DNA from 2 places in the Mesorhizobium erdmanii genome. Region 2 is predicted to be linked to the other one. Evidence: predicted binding sites of a transcription regulator. Region 2 holds the regulator's gene; the other holds the start of a gene.
What was found. The regulator LexA, encoded in region 2, represses DNA repair genes until DNA is damaged. The targets are predictions, from matches to a motif close to TGTTCNNNNTGTGTTCNG.
Positions count from the first base shown of each region.

Region 1: a site for LexA is predicted at 6,363-6,380, ahead of dinB (DNA polymerase IV). Genes of this name have one in related genera too.

Region 1 covers NZ_CP033361.1:2,984,482-2,992,570, reverse strand. The annotation lists gene ada (bifunctional DNA-binding transcriptional regulator/O6-methylguanine-DNA methyltransferase Ada) at 1-907, shown strand, start outside; gene EB233_RS14495 (hypothetical protein) at 929-1,147, shown strand; gene EB233_RS14490 (methylated-DNA--[protein]-cysteine S-methyltransferase) at 1,447-1,998, shown strand; gene EB233_RS14485 (2OG-Fe(II) oxygenase) at 1,995-2,738, shown strand; gene EB233_RS14480 (sigma-70 family RNA polymerase sigma factor) at 2,723-3,721, opposite strand; gene EB233_RS14475 (alpha/beta hydrolase) at 3,810-4,751, opposite strand; gene EB233_RS14470 (dihydrofolate reductase family protein) at 4,948-5,535, opposite strand; gene EB233_RS14465 (winged helix-turn-helix transcriptional regulator) at 5,643-6,059, shown strand; gene dinB (DNA polymerase IV) at 6,412-7,659, shown strand; gene EB233_RS14455 (sterol desaturase family protein) at 7,916-8,089, opposite strand, start outside.
Region 2 covers NZ_CP033361.1:3,940,596-3,948,684, forward strand. The annotation lists gene gltA (citrate synthase) at 1-999, opposite strand, end outside; gene gltX (glutamate--tRNA ligase) at 1,183-2,607, opposite strand; gene EB233_RS19085 (ComEC/Rec2 family competence protein) at 2,710-5,163, shown strand; gene lexA (transcriptional repressor LexA) at 5,157-5,909, opposite strand; gene EB233_RS19095 (hypothetical protein) at 5,939-6,136, shown strand; gene EB233_RS19100 (hypothetical protein) at 6,262-6,405, opposite strand; gene EB233_RS19105 (GntR family transcriptional regulator) at 6,437-7,210, opposite strand; gene EB233_RS19110 (ABC transporter substrate-binding protein) at 7,364-8,089, shown strand, end outside.

The sequences.
Region 1 (8,089 bases), 960 kb from region 2:
CTTTCGCGCCTGCCGGCGCTGCAACCCGGATGGTCCCTCGCTGGACGCCGGCAATGCGGCGATGGTGGCTGACGCCTGCCGCAGGATCGAGCAGAGCGAGGAAGAGCCCTCGCTCGCCGGGCTGGCGCACGCCGCCGGCCGCAGCGCCGGCTATTTCCACCGCGTCTTCAAGGCGATCACCGGGCTGACGCCGAAGGATTATGCCGCCGCGCACCGCGCCGCCCGGGTCCGCCAAGGCCTCGAAGACGGCGCCAGCGTGACGGCGGCGATCTACGATGCCGGCTTCAATTCGAGCGGGCGCTTCTACGAGAAGTCCACCGGCATGCTCGGCATGACGCCGACGCGCTACCGCGCCGGCGGCGCCAACGAGGACATACGCTTCGCCGTCGGCCAGTCCTCGCTTGGCGCCATCCTGGTCGCGTCGAGCAGAAAGGGCGTCGCCTCGATCCTGCTCGGCGACGATCCGGACGCGCTTGTGCGCGACCTGCAGGACCGTTTCCCCAAGGCACGGCTGATCGGCGGCGACCGCGACTACGAGGCGCTGGTCGCCCGCGTCGTCGGCTTCGTCGAGGCCCCGCGGCTCGGTCTCGACCTGCCGCTCGACGTGCGCGGTACCGCATTCCAGCAGCGCGTCTGGCAGGCCTTGCGGGATATACCGGTTGGCGGCACGGTTTCCTATGCCGAGATCGCCCAGCGCATTGGCGCGCCCAAGGCAACGCGCGCCATCGCCGCCGCCTGCGCCGCCAACAGCCATGCCGTGGCCATTCCCTGCCATCGCGTGATCCGCAAGGATGGCGCGCTCTCCGGCTATGCCTGGGGCGCCGAGCGCAAGCGCGCGCTGCTCGACCGCGAGGCGGGCGGGCCGGCGAAGGCCGCCGACAGGACCGACCTGTCCGCGCGGGCCTGACGAGGACCCGCGATGCGAGCGATGGCCAGGTCTTCCGCCGCCGGTGCCAACATCGAGATCGCCAACGGTGTCGCCGTCGACCGGGCGGACGCCAGATCGCTGGTGTTGGCCGCCATCGGCGAACTGGTCGACGCCGGCAACGCCGAATGGAGCCGCACCGGGACGGGTGAGATCGAGCTGCGGCTGTTGTCAGGCGAAGTGTTCGTGCTGGGCGAGATGTCCATCACGCGTGTCGCATAGGTACACTCAACGCTCTACGGCGCCCCCCTCTGTCCTGCCGGACATCTCCCCCACTTGGGGGGAGATTGGCTGTCATCACAGCTTTCGCCAATCTTCGACGTTGCAGGAAAGAACGGGGCGCCAAAGCTGCCAATCTTCCCCCTCGTGGGAGATGTCCGGCAGGACAGAGGGGGCGCCACAGAACTCGGCGATGAAGTGGATGCTCCCGACTTGCGAGTTTGAATTTGAAAGCAAGCATCGGAGTGAGCGCCAACCGGCACATGGCTAGGGTTCAGGCACAGACAAAGGAGTGAAGGCAAATGAACCTCATGCAAGCTCAAATGACCGTATCGACGGCGCACAACGCTCTCGACACCATCGTCTATGCCATCGGCGAATCCGCCATCGGCACCATCCTGGCGGCGCGTAGCGAAATCGGCGTCTGCGCCATCCTGATCGGCTCCGACGCCGAAGCCTTGGAGCAAGACCTCGCCGGCCGTTTTCCCGACAACATGCTGGTCGAAGACGAGGCCTCCTTGCGCGATGATCTCGCCGCGATCGCGCGCTTCGTCGAGACGCCCGGCATCGGTCTCGACCTGCCGCTCGACATGCGCAACGGCACGCCGTTCCAGAAGCGTGTGTGGGACGTGCTGCGCACCATCCCTTGCGGCGCCACCCTCACCTACACCGCGCTTGCCCGGCGTCTCGGCCAGCCGAATGGCGCCCGAGCCGTGGCGACGGCCTGCGCCGCCAACGCGATCGCGCTCGGCATTCCCTGCCACCGCGTTGTCCGCGCCGACGGTACGCCGTCGGGCTATCGCTGGGGTATCGAACGCAAGCGCGTCTTGCTCGACCGGGAGGCACTGATATGAACGCCCACGCCAGGGTTGCCGCATCGGCGGTGGAGGCCGCCGAGATACGCATCGCCGCCTACGACTGGCCGGCATTGGCCGCCGAGCTCGACGGCTTCGGCTGCGCGGTGATGGAAAAGCTGCTGTCGCCGCAGGAGTGCCGGCAGATCGCCGGCCTCTACCCCCAGGAAAGCCATTTTCGCAGTCACATCCACATGGCCAGGCATGGTTTCGGCAAGGGCGAATACCGCTATTTCCGCTATCCCTTGCCCGATCTCATCGGCGGTCTGCGCAGCGCGCTCTATCCCAACCTGGCCGGGCTCGCCAACCGCTGGAACGAGCGCATGGGCATCGCCCTGCGCTACCCCGCGACGCATGCCGAATTCCTCGAACAATGCCATGCCGCCGGCCAGGTCAGGCCAACGCCGCTTCTGCTGCAATATGTGCCCGGCGACTTCAACTGCCTGCACCAGGACCTCTATGGCGACCTCGCCTTCCCGCTGCAGGTCGCCGTCCTGCTGTCCGAGCCGGGCGAGGATTTCACCGGCGGCGAATTCGCGCTGACCGAGCAGCGGCCGCGCATGCAGAGCCGGGTCGAAGTCGTGCCGCTGCGCCAGGGCGATGCGGTGGCCTTCGCCGTCCACAACCGGCCGGTCCAGGGAACGAAAGGCAACTATCGCGTCAATCTGCGCCACGGCGTCAGCCGCCTGCGCTCGGGCATGCGTCACACCGTCGGCATCATTTTTCACGATGCCAAGTGAGCGTTTTCCGGTCTCCCGTTGTTGAGGAAGAGGGGGAAAGCGTGGCGCCCCCATCTTTCGTCGGCGAAGACCATCTCCAGGATCCAAGGACAGGCATAATAGTCGGCGATGCGGTCGATGACCCCGCCGGTCGCTTGAATGCGCACCAGATAGGCCGGCTGCCAGTCCTCGCCGCGCAGCCTGTCGACGACCAGCACGGCCTCCCCTTCGACCACGTCAGGCCGCATGCGCCAGGGCTCGCCGCGCTCATATTCGACGAAATAGGGCGAGCGGGAGAGCAGGCCATTGTAGCAGTCCGAAACCCTGAGCCGCGCATCGGCGCTGGTCAGCGCCCGCACACCGTCCCAGTCCCTGGCATTGAAGAGTTCGACATAGCGGCCGAGCAGCCGCTCGAGTCCCAGGTCATGCACGGGCACTGCGACCGGTTGCGCCGGCAGAGCGGCGAGCTTGGCGCGGCCGCGATTGAGCGCCGACTTGACGCCGCCCGATGTCGAGCCGACCAGCTCGGCGATCTCGTCCAGCGAATGGTCGAAGACATCCTTCAGCAGCACGCAGGCACGCTCCTTCGGCGGCAGGTGCACCACCAGCCGCTCGATGGCGCGGCCAGCACCCGGGCCAGCGGGCTCCACCGGCAGCACGATGTCGTCGCCGGCATAGCCGGCCTCGGCTTTCAGCCGTGTGCGGCGGTTGCGGATGAAGTCGATGCACCTGTTATGGGCGATGCGGAACAGCCACGGCCGCAACGCCTGCGCATCGTCGAGCAGCCCGATCTTGCGATAGGCCTCGAACAGCGCCTCCTGCATGATGTCCTCGCCGTCGAGAGCCGAGCCGGTCATGCGCGCGCAATAGCGGTGGAGGCGGATGCGCATGTGCGAGACCGTCTCCAGGAATGCCCGGTAGCGGATGTCGAACAGGCCTTCCGGGTCGAGGCGCTGCTCGATGCCTTGCCTCGGATCGGGGGATTTGCGGATCTGCTGGTTCATCGCGGCACGTCGCTCAGCCTCGCCGCAGCATTGCGCAAGCGCGACGTGGCCACAAGCGCGAAACTCGACCCGATTAGCCGCTCCATGCTCACGCCGCCTTGTTGTCCGCAACATGGTCGCCGGCGTCCGGCAAGCCAAGCTTCGGCCGCACCCAGGCGGCGAAGCGGCGAACCGCGTCGTCGGCTTCCGGCGCCCTGCCGGCCATCATCTGGAACGAGTGCAGCATGCCGTCGAAGACGTCGAGGCGCGTCTCGACGCCGGCTTGGCCAGCGCGCTCGGCGAACATGCGGCTTTCGTCGACCAGCGTCTCGTCGGCGCCGGCCTGCAGGAAAACAGGCGGAAAGCCGGAAAGATCGGCATAGAGCGCGCTGACCTCCGGATCGAGCCGGTCGCGCTCGCCGATGAAGTTGGTCACCAGCCAGTCGACGGACTCCCTGGCGAAGGCCGGGTCCTTCTCGCGGTTGGTCTCGTAGCTGGCGCCGGTCAGCGCCATGTCGAACCAGCCGGAGATGATCAGCGTGGCGGCCGGCAGCGGCCGCTTTTGCGCGCGCAGCCGCTGCAGCACGCCATAGGTCAGCACCGCGCCGCAGGAATCGCCGGCAATCGCGATGTGCTTGGTGTCGAAACCCTGGTCGATCAGCCAGTTCCAGGCCGCCATCGCCGCCTCGAGCTGGGCCGGATGCTTGGCCTGGTGCGCCAGCGGATAGTCGTAGGACAGGGCCCGGCAGCCGACGGCCTTGGCCAGATGGCCGACCAGCTTGCGGTGCGTATAGATCGAGCCGCCGAGAAAGCCGCCGCCATGGGCGTAGAACAGCACGCGCCGCTCGTCGGCGTCCTTCGGCACGATCCACAGCGCCGGCACGCCGCCCGCATCCACCTCGATATAATCGACGCCGCCGGGTTCGCCGGTCAGCGCCGTCCAGCTGGTGTCGTTGAAATCGTTCATCGCCCGCGGGCTGGTGAACTTGCCGGCATTGGCGACGATCGCCGCGTAATGGTTCCTGTTCGCTTCGCTCTCGATGCTCGCCATGATGGTCTCCGGAGTTGTGGATCGCGGTCCTCGCGACCTTTCGAGAAGCAGAGACGAACGGGCTGATGAAAAGGATACGTCGCGCCGCCCGCTTTTTTCGCCGCCACATTGGCGACCGCACCTTGAAGACGAACAGACGAGGGCAAAGGATTCTGTCCCAACGGTTTTTTGACAGCGACCTTTGGCCGTACCCCGATCACCCGGCCGGGGCGTAACGGTTGACCACCATGCCGCAGGCATAGGCCTTCGAGCCGAGCACCCGCAACGCGGCAAAGCCGCCCTGGTCGAAGGTGCGGCGCCCGGCGCCAAGCACGGCCGGATTGATGAACAGTTGGAACTCGTCGACCAGCCCGGCGGCGATCAGCGCGGAGGCGAAGCCGGCGCCGCCGAAGATGGCGATGTCGCCGCCCTCTCCCGTCTTCAGCGCGTTGACCTCGCGCGGCAGGTCGCCGCTCACCACGGTCGTCCGCTCCCACCGCGAGGCTGCGAGCCTGTCACTCGCCACCACTTTGCTTGCCTCGACGATGCGCTGGGCGAAGGCATAGAACGGATCGCGCGGAAACCTCTTCGCCGCACGGCCCCAATGGCCGAGATAGCCCTCCTCCGCCATCTTGCGGCTGAGCAGGATGGTGTCGATGCCGGAAAAGACGGCGTTGAAATCGCGCTTCAGTTCCTCGTCCCAGCCGATGTCGTCGCCCCATTCCCACAGCTGCCACGGCAGATCGGCGCTGGCGCCGACAAAACCGTCCACCGATATCTGCATCTGCAGGATGAGCTTTTTCATCGTCGTCTCCCTGTCCAGGCTCGGAAGAATTGAGTTACTTTCGGAACCATTGACGCCAGAAAGAAATGGTGTCAATAGTAAAGTGATTTAAAAATGGAACCATAGCAATGTCGACCCGCGAAAAATCCGGCTGCCCGATCAACCTGTCGCTGGAACTGCTCGGCGACCGCTGGACGCTGCTCATCATCCGCGACCTGGCCTTCGCCGGGAAAAGGCATTTTCGCGAATTCCTGCAGTCCGACGAAGGCATCTCCTCGCGCACCCTTGCCGAGCGGCTGCAGACGCTGCAGGACGAAGGCATCCTCACCCGCAGCGACGACCCGAGCCATGGGCTGAAGGCGATCTACCGGCTGACCGAGGCAGGCATCGACCTGTTGCCGGTGCTGGCGACGCTTGGCGCCTGGGGCAGCAAGCACCGCCAGGCGGACGATCATCTCGCCCGCATCGCCGAAGGACTGGCCGCCGGCGGCGAGCCGGCGCTGGACCGGATCAAGGCGGCACTGCGGGCCGAGCATGTTGGATAGGCGGTGGCTTTGAGGTTCGGCCGATGCGGTACCGCCTCGTCCTGCAACGTTGGCGCCGCCCCTCATTGCCCTGCCGGGCATTTCTCCCCGTAAACGGGGCGAAAGAAGCTGGCCGCAACGCCGACGCCATCTTCGCAGCGTTGGTGATTGGCGAAATCATCGATGAGGGCGGCCCTCGCCCCGTTTACGGGGAGAGGATGCCGGCAGGCAGGTGAGGGGCAGCGCTGGCGGTGGATATGGAGCGACGCACTCAAACCGCGATTGTCTCACACGACCGTCCCCCGCTTGACATTGATCCCCATTTGTTCTCTATCTGTTCGTATCTATCAGCAACTGCGGATGAGCGGTCGGGATGGAAACGACAGCCACCATCCTGCATGCCGATCTCGATGCCTTCTATGCCTCGGTCGAGCAGTTGCTCGACCCGTCGCTGCGCGGCAAGCCGATCGCGGTCGGCGGCGGCGTGGTGCTGGCCGCGTCCTACGAAGCCCGCGCCTTCGGCGTGCGCGGCGGCATGCCCGGGCGCAAGGCGCGCGAGCTTTGCCCGCGGTTGATCTTCGTCGGCGGCAATTTCAGCCACTATCAGCGGCTGGGCGACGCCGCGATCAAGGTGCTCGACGATTTCACCCCGGTGGTGGAGCGCATTTCCATCGACGAGGCCTTTGCCGATGTCGCCGGCTGCACGCATCTCTTCGGCTCGCCTCGGGACATTGCCACCACGATCCGCCGTCGCGTGCGGGCCGAACTCGGCCTGCCGATTTCGATCGGCGTCGCCCGCACCAAGCACCTGGCCAAGATCGCCTCGCAGGTCGCCAAGCCGGACGGGCTGGTGGTGGTCGAGCCCGGCACCGAACTGGCCTTCCTGCACGATTTGCCGGTCGGGCTGATGTGGGGCGTCGGCCCGGCGACCAAAGCGCGGCTGGCCGAGATCGGCGTCGAGACCATCGGCCAGCTGGCCAGGACGCATAGCGGCGCGCTGACCCGGCTGCTCGGGCCTGCCGCCAGCGAAAAGCTCGCTGCCCTGTCGTGGAACCGCGACCCGAGGAAACTGGAAACCAGGCGCCGCGCGCATTCGGCCGGCGCCCAGTCGGCGCTTGGCCGCAAGCCTGCCGTGGCTGATGTCATCGTACCCACCTTGCTCCATCTGGCCGACCGTGTCGCCAGCCGGCTGCGCGCCAAGGCGCGGCCCGGCCGCACGGTGACGGTGCGGGTACGCTTTGCCGATCTCAGCGCCGTCACGCGCTCGATCACGCTCGACCAGCCGATCTCGGCGACCACCATGCTGGCCGAGGTCGCCGGCGACCTGGTGCGCGGCGTGCTCGCCGACCATCCCCGGGAGAAAACCATCTCGCTGCTGGCGATTTCAGTCTCGCACCTCTGGGAAAGCACGGAACTGCAGCTCGACCTGCCACTCGGTCTCGCCGACGAAGAGCGTCGACCCGGCAGCCAGAAAGGCCTCGCCCGCTTCGGCGCCGACCGCGCCATCGACAAGATCCGCGAGCGCTTCGGCAAGCAGGCCGTCGGCTACGGCACCGTGGCGCTGGAGGCGGCCCGCTCGGTGCCCGACGAATTCAGGGAATTGGCGGAGAAGGAATTGTGAGCGCGCGGGCTTCGACGCCCTCGCCCTTCCGGATCAACGCCCGGAAGCAGCAGGCGCCGCGGTCACGGCGGACAGCAGTTCGCGCTTCACCAGCACCGGCTTCCGATAGGTCTTCTTCACGGCAAATCCCCCACGCCAAAGCGGCTGTACATCCCAACCATGCATCATACCTGCACTCTCTGCAAATGAGATCCGAGCGCCCATGGCAGCGAGGGACGTCCCTCCACCGGCAAAGCGTATGCGGCGCCCGAAGGGTTCAAAGCCGCGCCGTGCCGAAAACCCGGTCCCAGAACATCGACGTCACGCCGAAATTGGCATTGTCGTCGACATGGTGATGCACCGCGTGGCGGCGCTTGAGCGTGTAGAGATAGCTGGGATGGCCGGGATGCCAGTGATGGATCATGTGGTGGACGCTGATGTACCAGAGATA
Region 2 (8,089 bases):
CTTCTGCATGATTTTCGCGCGAGGATCGTAGTTCTTGTAGACGCGGTGGCCAAATCCCATCAGCCGGAACGGGTCGTTCTTGTCCTTGGCGCGGGCAATGAATTCCGGGATGTGATCGACATGGCCGATCTCGCCCAGCATGTTGAGCGCCGCCTCGTTGGCGCCGCCATGGGCCGGACCCCACAGGCAAGCGATGCCGGCGGCGATGCAGGCGAACGGGTTGGCGCCCGACGAGCCGGCGAGACGAACCGTCGAGGTCGAGGCATTCTGCTCGTGATCGGCGTGCAGGATGAAGATGCGCTCCATGGCGCGCGCCAGCACCGGGTTGATCTTGTACTCCTCGCACGGCACCGCAAAGCACATATGCAGGAAGTTTGCCGCAAAACCGAGATCGTTCTTCGGGTAAATGAAGGGTTGGCCGATATGGTATTTGTAGGCCATGGCCGCGATCGTCGGCATCTTGGCGATCAACCGCATGGAGGCGACCATGCGCTGGTACGGATCCGAGATGTCGGTGGAATCGTGATAGAAGGCCGACAGCGCGCCGACCACGCCACACATCACCGCCATCGGGTGCGCATCGCGGCGGAAGCCGGTGAAGAAGCGCGACATCTGCTCGTGCACCATTGTGTGGCGCGTCACGCGGTAATCGAAATCGTCCTTCTGCGCCTTGGTCGGCAGTTCGCCGTAGAGCAGGAGGTAGCAGACTTCGAGGAAGTCGCCGTGTTCGGCCAACTGGTCGATCGGATAGCCGCGGTGGAGAAGAATACCGGCATCGCCGTCGATGAAAGTGATTTCGGACTCGCAGCTTGCCGTCGAGGTGAAGCCGGGATCGTAGGTGAAGGCGCCGGTCGTGCTGTAGAGCGAGGCGATGTCGATGACATCAGGCCCGACGGAGCCGCTTCGCACCTTGAATTCATGGGTCTTGCCGGCGAATTGAAGCGTTGCCGTAGCCTCTGGGTTCGCGCCCACATCCAGTTTTTTCGCAGCTTCGGTCATTGCAAACTCCTTCTTGTTTCCTCATGCCGGCAAAGGCAAATTCCGCAGAGCGACACGTCGAAATCACCGCAATGCGCGTATTCGCCACCGCATTCTAGGAGGTGCGTGCCAGATTGGGCCAAGGCACAATGTTGCACTGCGAAACGCGCCTTTCAATGCCAATCTTCTTGGGCCAGGTTGCTCCTAATCGATTTGATCCGCTATGCGCGCCAGGCTTTCCTCGCGCCCGAGCACGGCAAGCACGTCGAACACGCCCGGCGAGGTGCTTTTGCCGGTCAGCGCGGCCCGCAACGGTTGGGCCACGGCTCCGAGTTTGTGCCCTCCAGCCAGTGCATAATCGCGAATCGCGGCCTCCGCCGCCGCCGCCGTCCAGTCGTCTGAAAGCGCATTCAAAGCTTCGTGAGCGCCACGCAGGACCTTGCGGGCATCGTCGTTGAGCAGGAGGGCCGCCTTTTCGTCGATCGGCAGGGGCCGCGTGGCAAACAGGAAGGCCGCGCCGTCGACAAGCTCGACCAGCGTCTTGGCGCGCTCCTTCAGGCCCGGAAGGGCCGCCAGCAGCTGTGCCTTTTTCCGATCATCAAGGCGTTCGGCCATCGCCGGGCCGCCCTCGAGATAAGGCAGAGTGGCGATGAAGATATCGAACAGCTCGGGGTCGGCCATGCGGCGCATATGCGCGCCGTTGATCGCTTCCAGCTTGGCGAAATCGAAGCGGGCCGCGCCCTTGTTGACGTCGCCGATGTCGAACCAGGAAATCATGTCCTTGATCGACATGATCTCGTCATCGCCGTGGCTCCAGCCCAGGCGCGCCAGATAGTTGAGCAGCGCTTCCGGCAGGTAGCCCATGGCGCGATAAGCCTCGACGCCCAGCGCGCCGTGACGCTTCGAAAGCTTGGCCCCGTCGGCGCCGTGGATCAGCGGGATATGCGACATCGATGGCACGTCCCAGCCCATGGCATTGTAGATCACCGACTGGCGGGCGGCATTGGTCAGGTGGTCGTCGCCACGAATGATGTGCGTCACACCCATGTCGTGGTCGTCGACGACGACGGCATGCATGTAGGTCGGATTGCCGTCCGAACGCAGGATGATGAAGTCGTCGAGATCCTTGTTGGGGAAGCGCACCTCGCCTTGGACGCGGTCGTGGACGATCGTCTCGCCCGCGGTCGGCGCCTTGATGCGGATGGCGCCCTTGACGCCGGGCGGTGCCTCGGATGGATCGCGATCGCGCCACTGGCCGTTGTAGCGCGGCGGCAGGCCTTTGGCCCGCGCTGCCTCGCGCATTGCCTCCAACTCGGCAGGCGTTTCGTAGCTGTAATAGGCCTTGCCCAGACGCACGAGTTCCTCGGCCACCTCGCGGTGGCGCGGAGCGCGCTCGAACTGAGAAACCGCGTCGCCGTCCCATGACAGGCCGAGCCAGGTCAGGCCGTCGAGGATGGCAGCGGTCGCGGCATCGGTCGAACGCTCGCGGTCGGTGTCCTCGATGCGCAGCAGCATCGTGCCGCTCGTGTGTTTTGCGTAGAGCCAGTTGAACAGCGCCGTGCGCGCGCCGCCGATGTGCAGATAGCCGGTGGGCGAGGGGGCAAAACGGGTGACGACCTTGTCGGACATGGAACTCTCGCAAACCATCTGAAGCGGGGTGCGGCTGCGCGGACTTTCGCGCGCCCGGCGTTCATGTAGCATAGGGCGTCAGGGGTGCAAGGGGCAGACCCGATGGCTGGACGAGGCCGAGGCTTGGATCAGGGCGAGGACGCCAGCGTTGGCGTCAGCGAGCGGTCGCTGTTTGCGATGCCTTTGGCAACCCCCCTGCCATCGCCTCTCGTGCCCGCGCCCGGCAGCCGGCCGTCGCAGGCGGATAACCCGGCGCCGCTTCAGTCCCCTGCCTCGGGCAGGATCGTGCGTGTGCGGCGGCAACTTGGCCAGGTTTCCTTGCCTCGCCTGCGCCATGGCGTGGCCAAGGCGGCCGAGCTCGAGCTTGACCGTGGCATCGCCTTCCTGCTGGTGCCGGTCTGTCTGGCCACTGGAGTGATCGGCTATTATTCGCTTGACGCGGAGCCTGATTTTGCAAGGCCTGTCGCGGTCGTCGTGCTGATGGCGGTCTGTGCCTTGGTCTCGCGTTCCTGGCCGAAAACCCATCTGGGCTTCATGGCGGCATTGCTATGCGCGCTTGGCCTGCTTGCCGCCAAGGTCGAGACACGGCGGGCGGGTACCCAGATGCTGGGTTCCGAAATCTCGACGCAAGTGACCGGCCGCGTCGTCTCGCTCGACCGGATGGAGACCGGCCGCATCCGACTGACCATAGACGTGACGTCGACCGACCGGCCGAAACTGCGCTATGCGCCGGAAAGGGTCCGGCTTTCGGCGCGCGATATCCCGGTGGAAATGACCGCTGGTTCCTTGGTCACAGGCTACGCCAAACTATTGCCGCCGACCGGTCCGGTGCGGCCGGACAGCTACGATTTCTCCTTCGACAGCTATTTCGCCGGCATAGGCGGCAGCGGCTTCTTTCTCGGCAATCCAAAGCTGGTCGCGGCCGCCGATGGCGAGATGCCCCTCACGGCACGCCTTTTCTCTGGAATAGAAAATGCGCGCGAAGCCATTGCCGATCATATCCGAGCCACCGTCGGCGGTGCCGAAGGCGAGATCGCGGCGGCGCTGATCGTCGGCGTGCGCGCCGGCATTCCCGATGAAATCAACGAAGCGATGCGGCGTACCGGCATCTATCACATCATCTCCATTTCGGGACTGCATATGGCGCTCGTCGCCGGCACCATCATGGGCCTGCTGCGCGGCGCCTTTGCGCTGTTCCCGGTCTTCTCCGCGCGTCGGCCGGTGAAGAAATACGCGGCCGCCGCGGCCCTCTTATCGATCGCCGCCTATCTGGTGATTTCCGGCGTCGTCGTTGCCGCCGAACGGAGTTTCATCATGCTGGCCGTGATGCTGACGGCCGTCCTCTTCGATCGCGCCGCGCTGACAATGCGCAATCTGGCGATCTCGGCGATTGCCGTCATCGTGGTGTCGCCGCACGAAGTGGTCGGCCCGAGCTTCCAGATGTCGTTCGCCGCAACGGCAGCCCTGGTCGGGGCCTATGCCGGCTGGGCTGATCACCATGCGGGAAAGACCAGACCGCCCCCGCCAAAGCGATCCTTGCCTGGATTTCTGACACGAAAGTTCCTGCTGGCGACAGGCGGATTGGCGATGACCTCGATCATTGCCGGCTGCGCCACGGCGCTGTTTGCCATCTGGCATTTCCAGCGTGTGTCGCCGCTCAGCCTGTTCGCCAACCTGGCTGTCATGCCAATTGTGTCAGTGGTGATGTTCCTGGCCGTTGCCAGTGCGTTGCTGATGCCGTTCGGATTGGATGCGCCATCCCTTTACCTGATGGGCAAGGGCCTGACGGCGATGATCGCGATATCGGCTTGGATATCGGAACGCTCGCCGGTCGATGCGGTCGGGCTGATCTCGCAGCAATCCGTACTGCTGGTGACAGTCGCCCTCGTTATCGCAACGATGGCGACAACCTGGCTGCGGCTTGCCGCAGTTCCATTCGCGCTTGCCGGCCTGCTGACGGTGTCGGATACGCGTACGCCCGATGTGTTGATCTCCGAAGATGCGCGGCTGGTCGCGTTGCCGATTGGCGGGGGCGAACTCGCGGTCAACCGGGCTCGTCCGAACGAGTTCACCGTCGACAACTGGAAACGCGCGCTGGCAGCCGAAACCATCGTCGTGCCGGAGATGTTCAACGAGGCAGACGGGCGATTCGACATTGCCGATGCCGTCAATCTGCCCCCAGGAGCGCCATTCTATTGCACGGACGGCGTCTGTCTCGCCCGGCATCCGTCCGGCGCGATCATCGCGCATGTCGAGGACCGCAAGGATACGTGGAAGGCTTGCGGTTTCGCCGATTTGATCGTCGTCAATGACGCGACCGGCTACGACGCCTGCCACAATCCGCTGGTTCTCGTCGTCACCAAACGGCAACTCGCCCGCAAGGGTAGCGCCGCCGTCTTCTTCGACCGCCAATCGGCGACCAGTCCGCCAATCGTCAGCTTCGCGGTGGACGGGCCGTATCGGCCTTGGCACGAGCAGCGAAAATATTCACGCGAGGCGAGGGGGCTGCCGCCCTATCAAAAACCCGGAAAGCCGGCCGCCGTCCCTGCTCAGTAGCGCCGGATCAGCCCGACGAGCTTGCCCTGCACCTTGACCCTGTCCGGCCCGAAGATGCGCGTCTCGTAGGCGGGGTTGGCGGCTTCAAGGGCAATCGAGGCGCCCTTGCGGCGGAACCGCTTCAGGGTCGCTTCCTCCTCGTCGACCAGCGCCACGACGATCTCGCCCGGGCTAGCCGTGTCGGCGTTGCGGATAATGACCGTATCACCATCGAAGATCCCGGCCTCGATCATCGAGTCGCCCTTGACCTCCAGCGCGTAATGCACGCCGCCCATGATCATGTCCGGCGGCACCGAGATCGAATGTGTCTGATGCTGGATCGCATCGATCGGCACACCGGCGGCGATACGGCCCATCACCGGGATCGACACGGCGGGAACCGCGTCGTCGTCATTGCCGGCCGCAGGCAAGCGCGACGGCGCCGGCTTGATCTGGCGGCCGAGGCCGCCTTGACCAACACCGCCTTGACCAAGACTGCCCTGGATGACGCTCGGCGAGAACTTCTTTGCCGCGTTGAGGCCCGGCGCGATCGAATCCGGCAACCGCAGCACTTCCAGCGCGCGTGCCCGGTTGGGCAGCCGGCGGATGAAACCACGTTCCTCCAGTGCCGTGATCAGGCGATGGATGCCCGATTTGGAGGCGAGATCGAGCGCTTCCTTCATCTCGTCGAAGGAGGGCGGGATGCCGCTTTCCTTGAGCCGTTCATGAATGAACATCAGCAGTTCGTGTTGCTTGCGCGTCAGCATGGCGCCCCCCAAGGCATTGGACAAAGGGTATGAACCAGAATCGAAAAACAAACCCAGAACAAACCCTATCTGTTCCAGTTGTGTTCCGCAACTGTTTAAAGTTTAGTGAATTTGTTAAGGCGTCGGAAATTATCTGCCCCGGCGGAGGGCGGCTATCGGCTGATCCTGCCGCCGGCACCTTCATTGAAATTGTTATGGTTAATGGCCTGTGGCCTAGCGCATGGTGACGCTTGGCATCAGCTTCTCAAAGGCGCCTGCGAGGTGGATTTGTATGGTTTGTCGATCCATTCCCGGCGGAACGAAACGAAATCAAAACGCCAACGATCACCGTTTGTCGGGCGCGGCTGGCGGTTCAGGCCTCCGGCGCCGTTCCGGCCAGGACCTGCGCATAGGCGCGGGCATCGATGTTGCCACAGGAGATAACGCAGACGACGTTGCCGGTTGCCTTCTCGCTGCGCGGAACAGCGGCTAACAGGCAACCGGCACCTTCTGCCACGATCCTTGCCTTCGACGCGGACGCGCTGAAATCATCCGGAAACGGCTTTCAGGCTGCCGGCGCGCGCCGTGTAGGTGTTGGCGCCGTTGTCTTCGCTGTGGACATAGACGTGCAGCGTGTAGCCGATATGCGCCGTCATCAGCGCCTTTGCCCGCTCGACATCGCGATCGAGCGCCGCCTCCATGATGGCGGTGTGATGCTCGATGGCGATCGCCTCGCGAAGTGCGTCCATTGCCTCGCCGTAGCCGTCCTTGAGGCCGGCCGCCGCTCGCAATGTCGGCGCCAGGCCGAGAAAACGATGATGCCGCCGCAGCTGGTCGGCGATCGTCGAGCGGAATCGCAACAGCCAGTTGGACGTCGCCGCACTTAGCAGCGCCGCATGGAATGCCTCGTGGCTCTCGTCCCACTTGTCGACTGCCGCATCGGAAGGGTCGTCGACCGCGGTCTTGCAGCGCGAGAGCCGGTAGTGAGCGGTGACAACCGCGTCCTCCCATTCGCTGCCGCCGTTCGCGATCGATTCGATGAACAGCGGCATTTCGACAACCATCCTCGCGCGCGCCAAATCCTCGAGCTCGGCTCGCGACACGGGAGCGACGGCAAAGCCGCGATTGCTGATGGCGGTGACGAGGCGCTCGGCTTCAAGCCGGGACAATGCTTCGCGCAACGGCGTCCAGCCGACGCCGTATATGCTGCGCAACGCACTCAGCTTGAGCGGCGCCCCCGGCATGAGGCGGGTGGCCAGGATATCGCGACGCAGCAGCTGATAGGCGGCTTCCGTCTTCGTGGAATTGTTCTGATCCTGCATCACGATCCGTCCATCATCGGGCTTGCGAAAATTATATATCATGGGGACGTATGGCAAGAATTATATATAATGTTTGACACGCGGCGAGCGACTGACCATGATCGCGGCAGTAGCCGCCCGATGAGCGGCGCTGATCAAATCTGGGAGGAAATGATGTTGAAGTCGAAATCCGCTTGGCTGTCGGGACTGGCGCTGGCAAGCGCATTGATGGTCGGAATCGGCAGCGCCGCGGCCGATCAGATCCGTGTCGGCATCGCCAATTTCGGCGAGCATCCGCAATTGAACGCCGCCATAGCCGGCTTCAAGAAGGCATTGACGGACAATGGTTTCGTCGAGGGCAAGGACGTCGTCTACACGGAAAGCCACACCAATTTCGACGCATCGCTGGTGCCGCAGATGATCGCCAAGCTGCAGGCGGAGCAGCCCAAGCTGATCTACACCATTACCACGCCAGTCTCGCAGATCGCCAAGAAGGCGCTTGCCGGCTCCGGCATTCCGATCGTCTTTGCCGCTGTCACCGATCCGGTGGCGGCGAAGCTGGTACCATCGTGGGACGCCGGAGACGAAGGCATGACCGGCGCCAGCGATCTGCAGGACGTCGCCGCTGTCATGGCCTTCACCAAGAAGCTGCTGCCGAACGCCAAACGCTTCGGCGTGCCGTACAATCCAGGCGAGGCCAATGACGTTGCCTTGGTCGAGAAGATCAAGGCGGCCGCACCGGCGGCCGGCTTCGAAGTCGTGGAAGTCGGCATCGACAACGTCAATGATATCCAGCAGCGCATCGCTTCGCTCGCCGGCAAGGCCGACGTGATCTACGGCCCGGCTTCGAACCTTATCCAGCCGGCGATCGCCGCTGTCTCAGCTGCCGCTCGCCAGGCC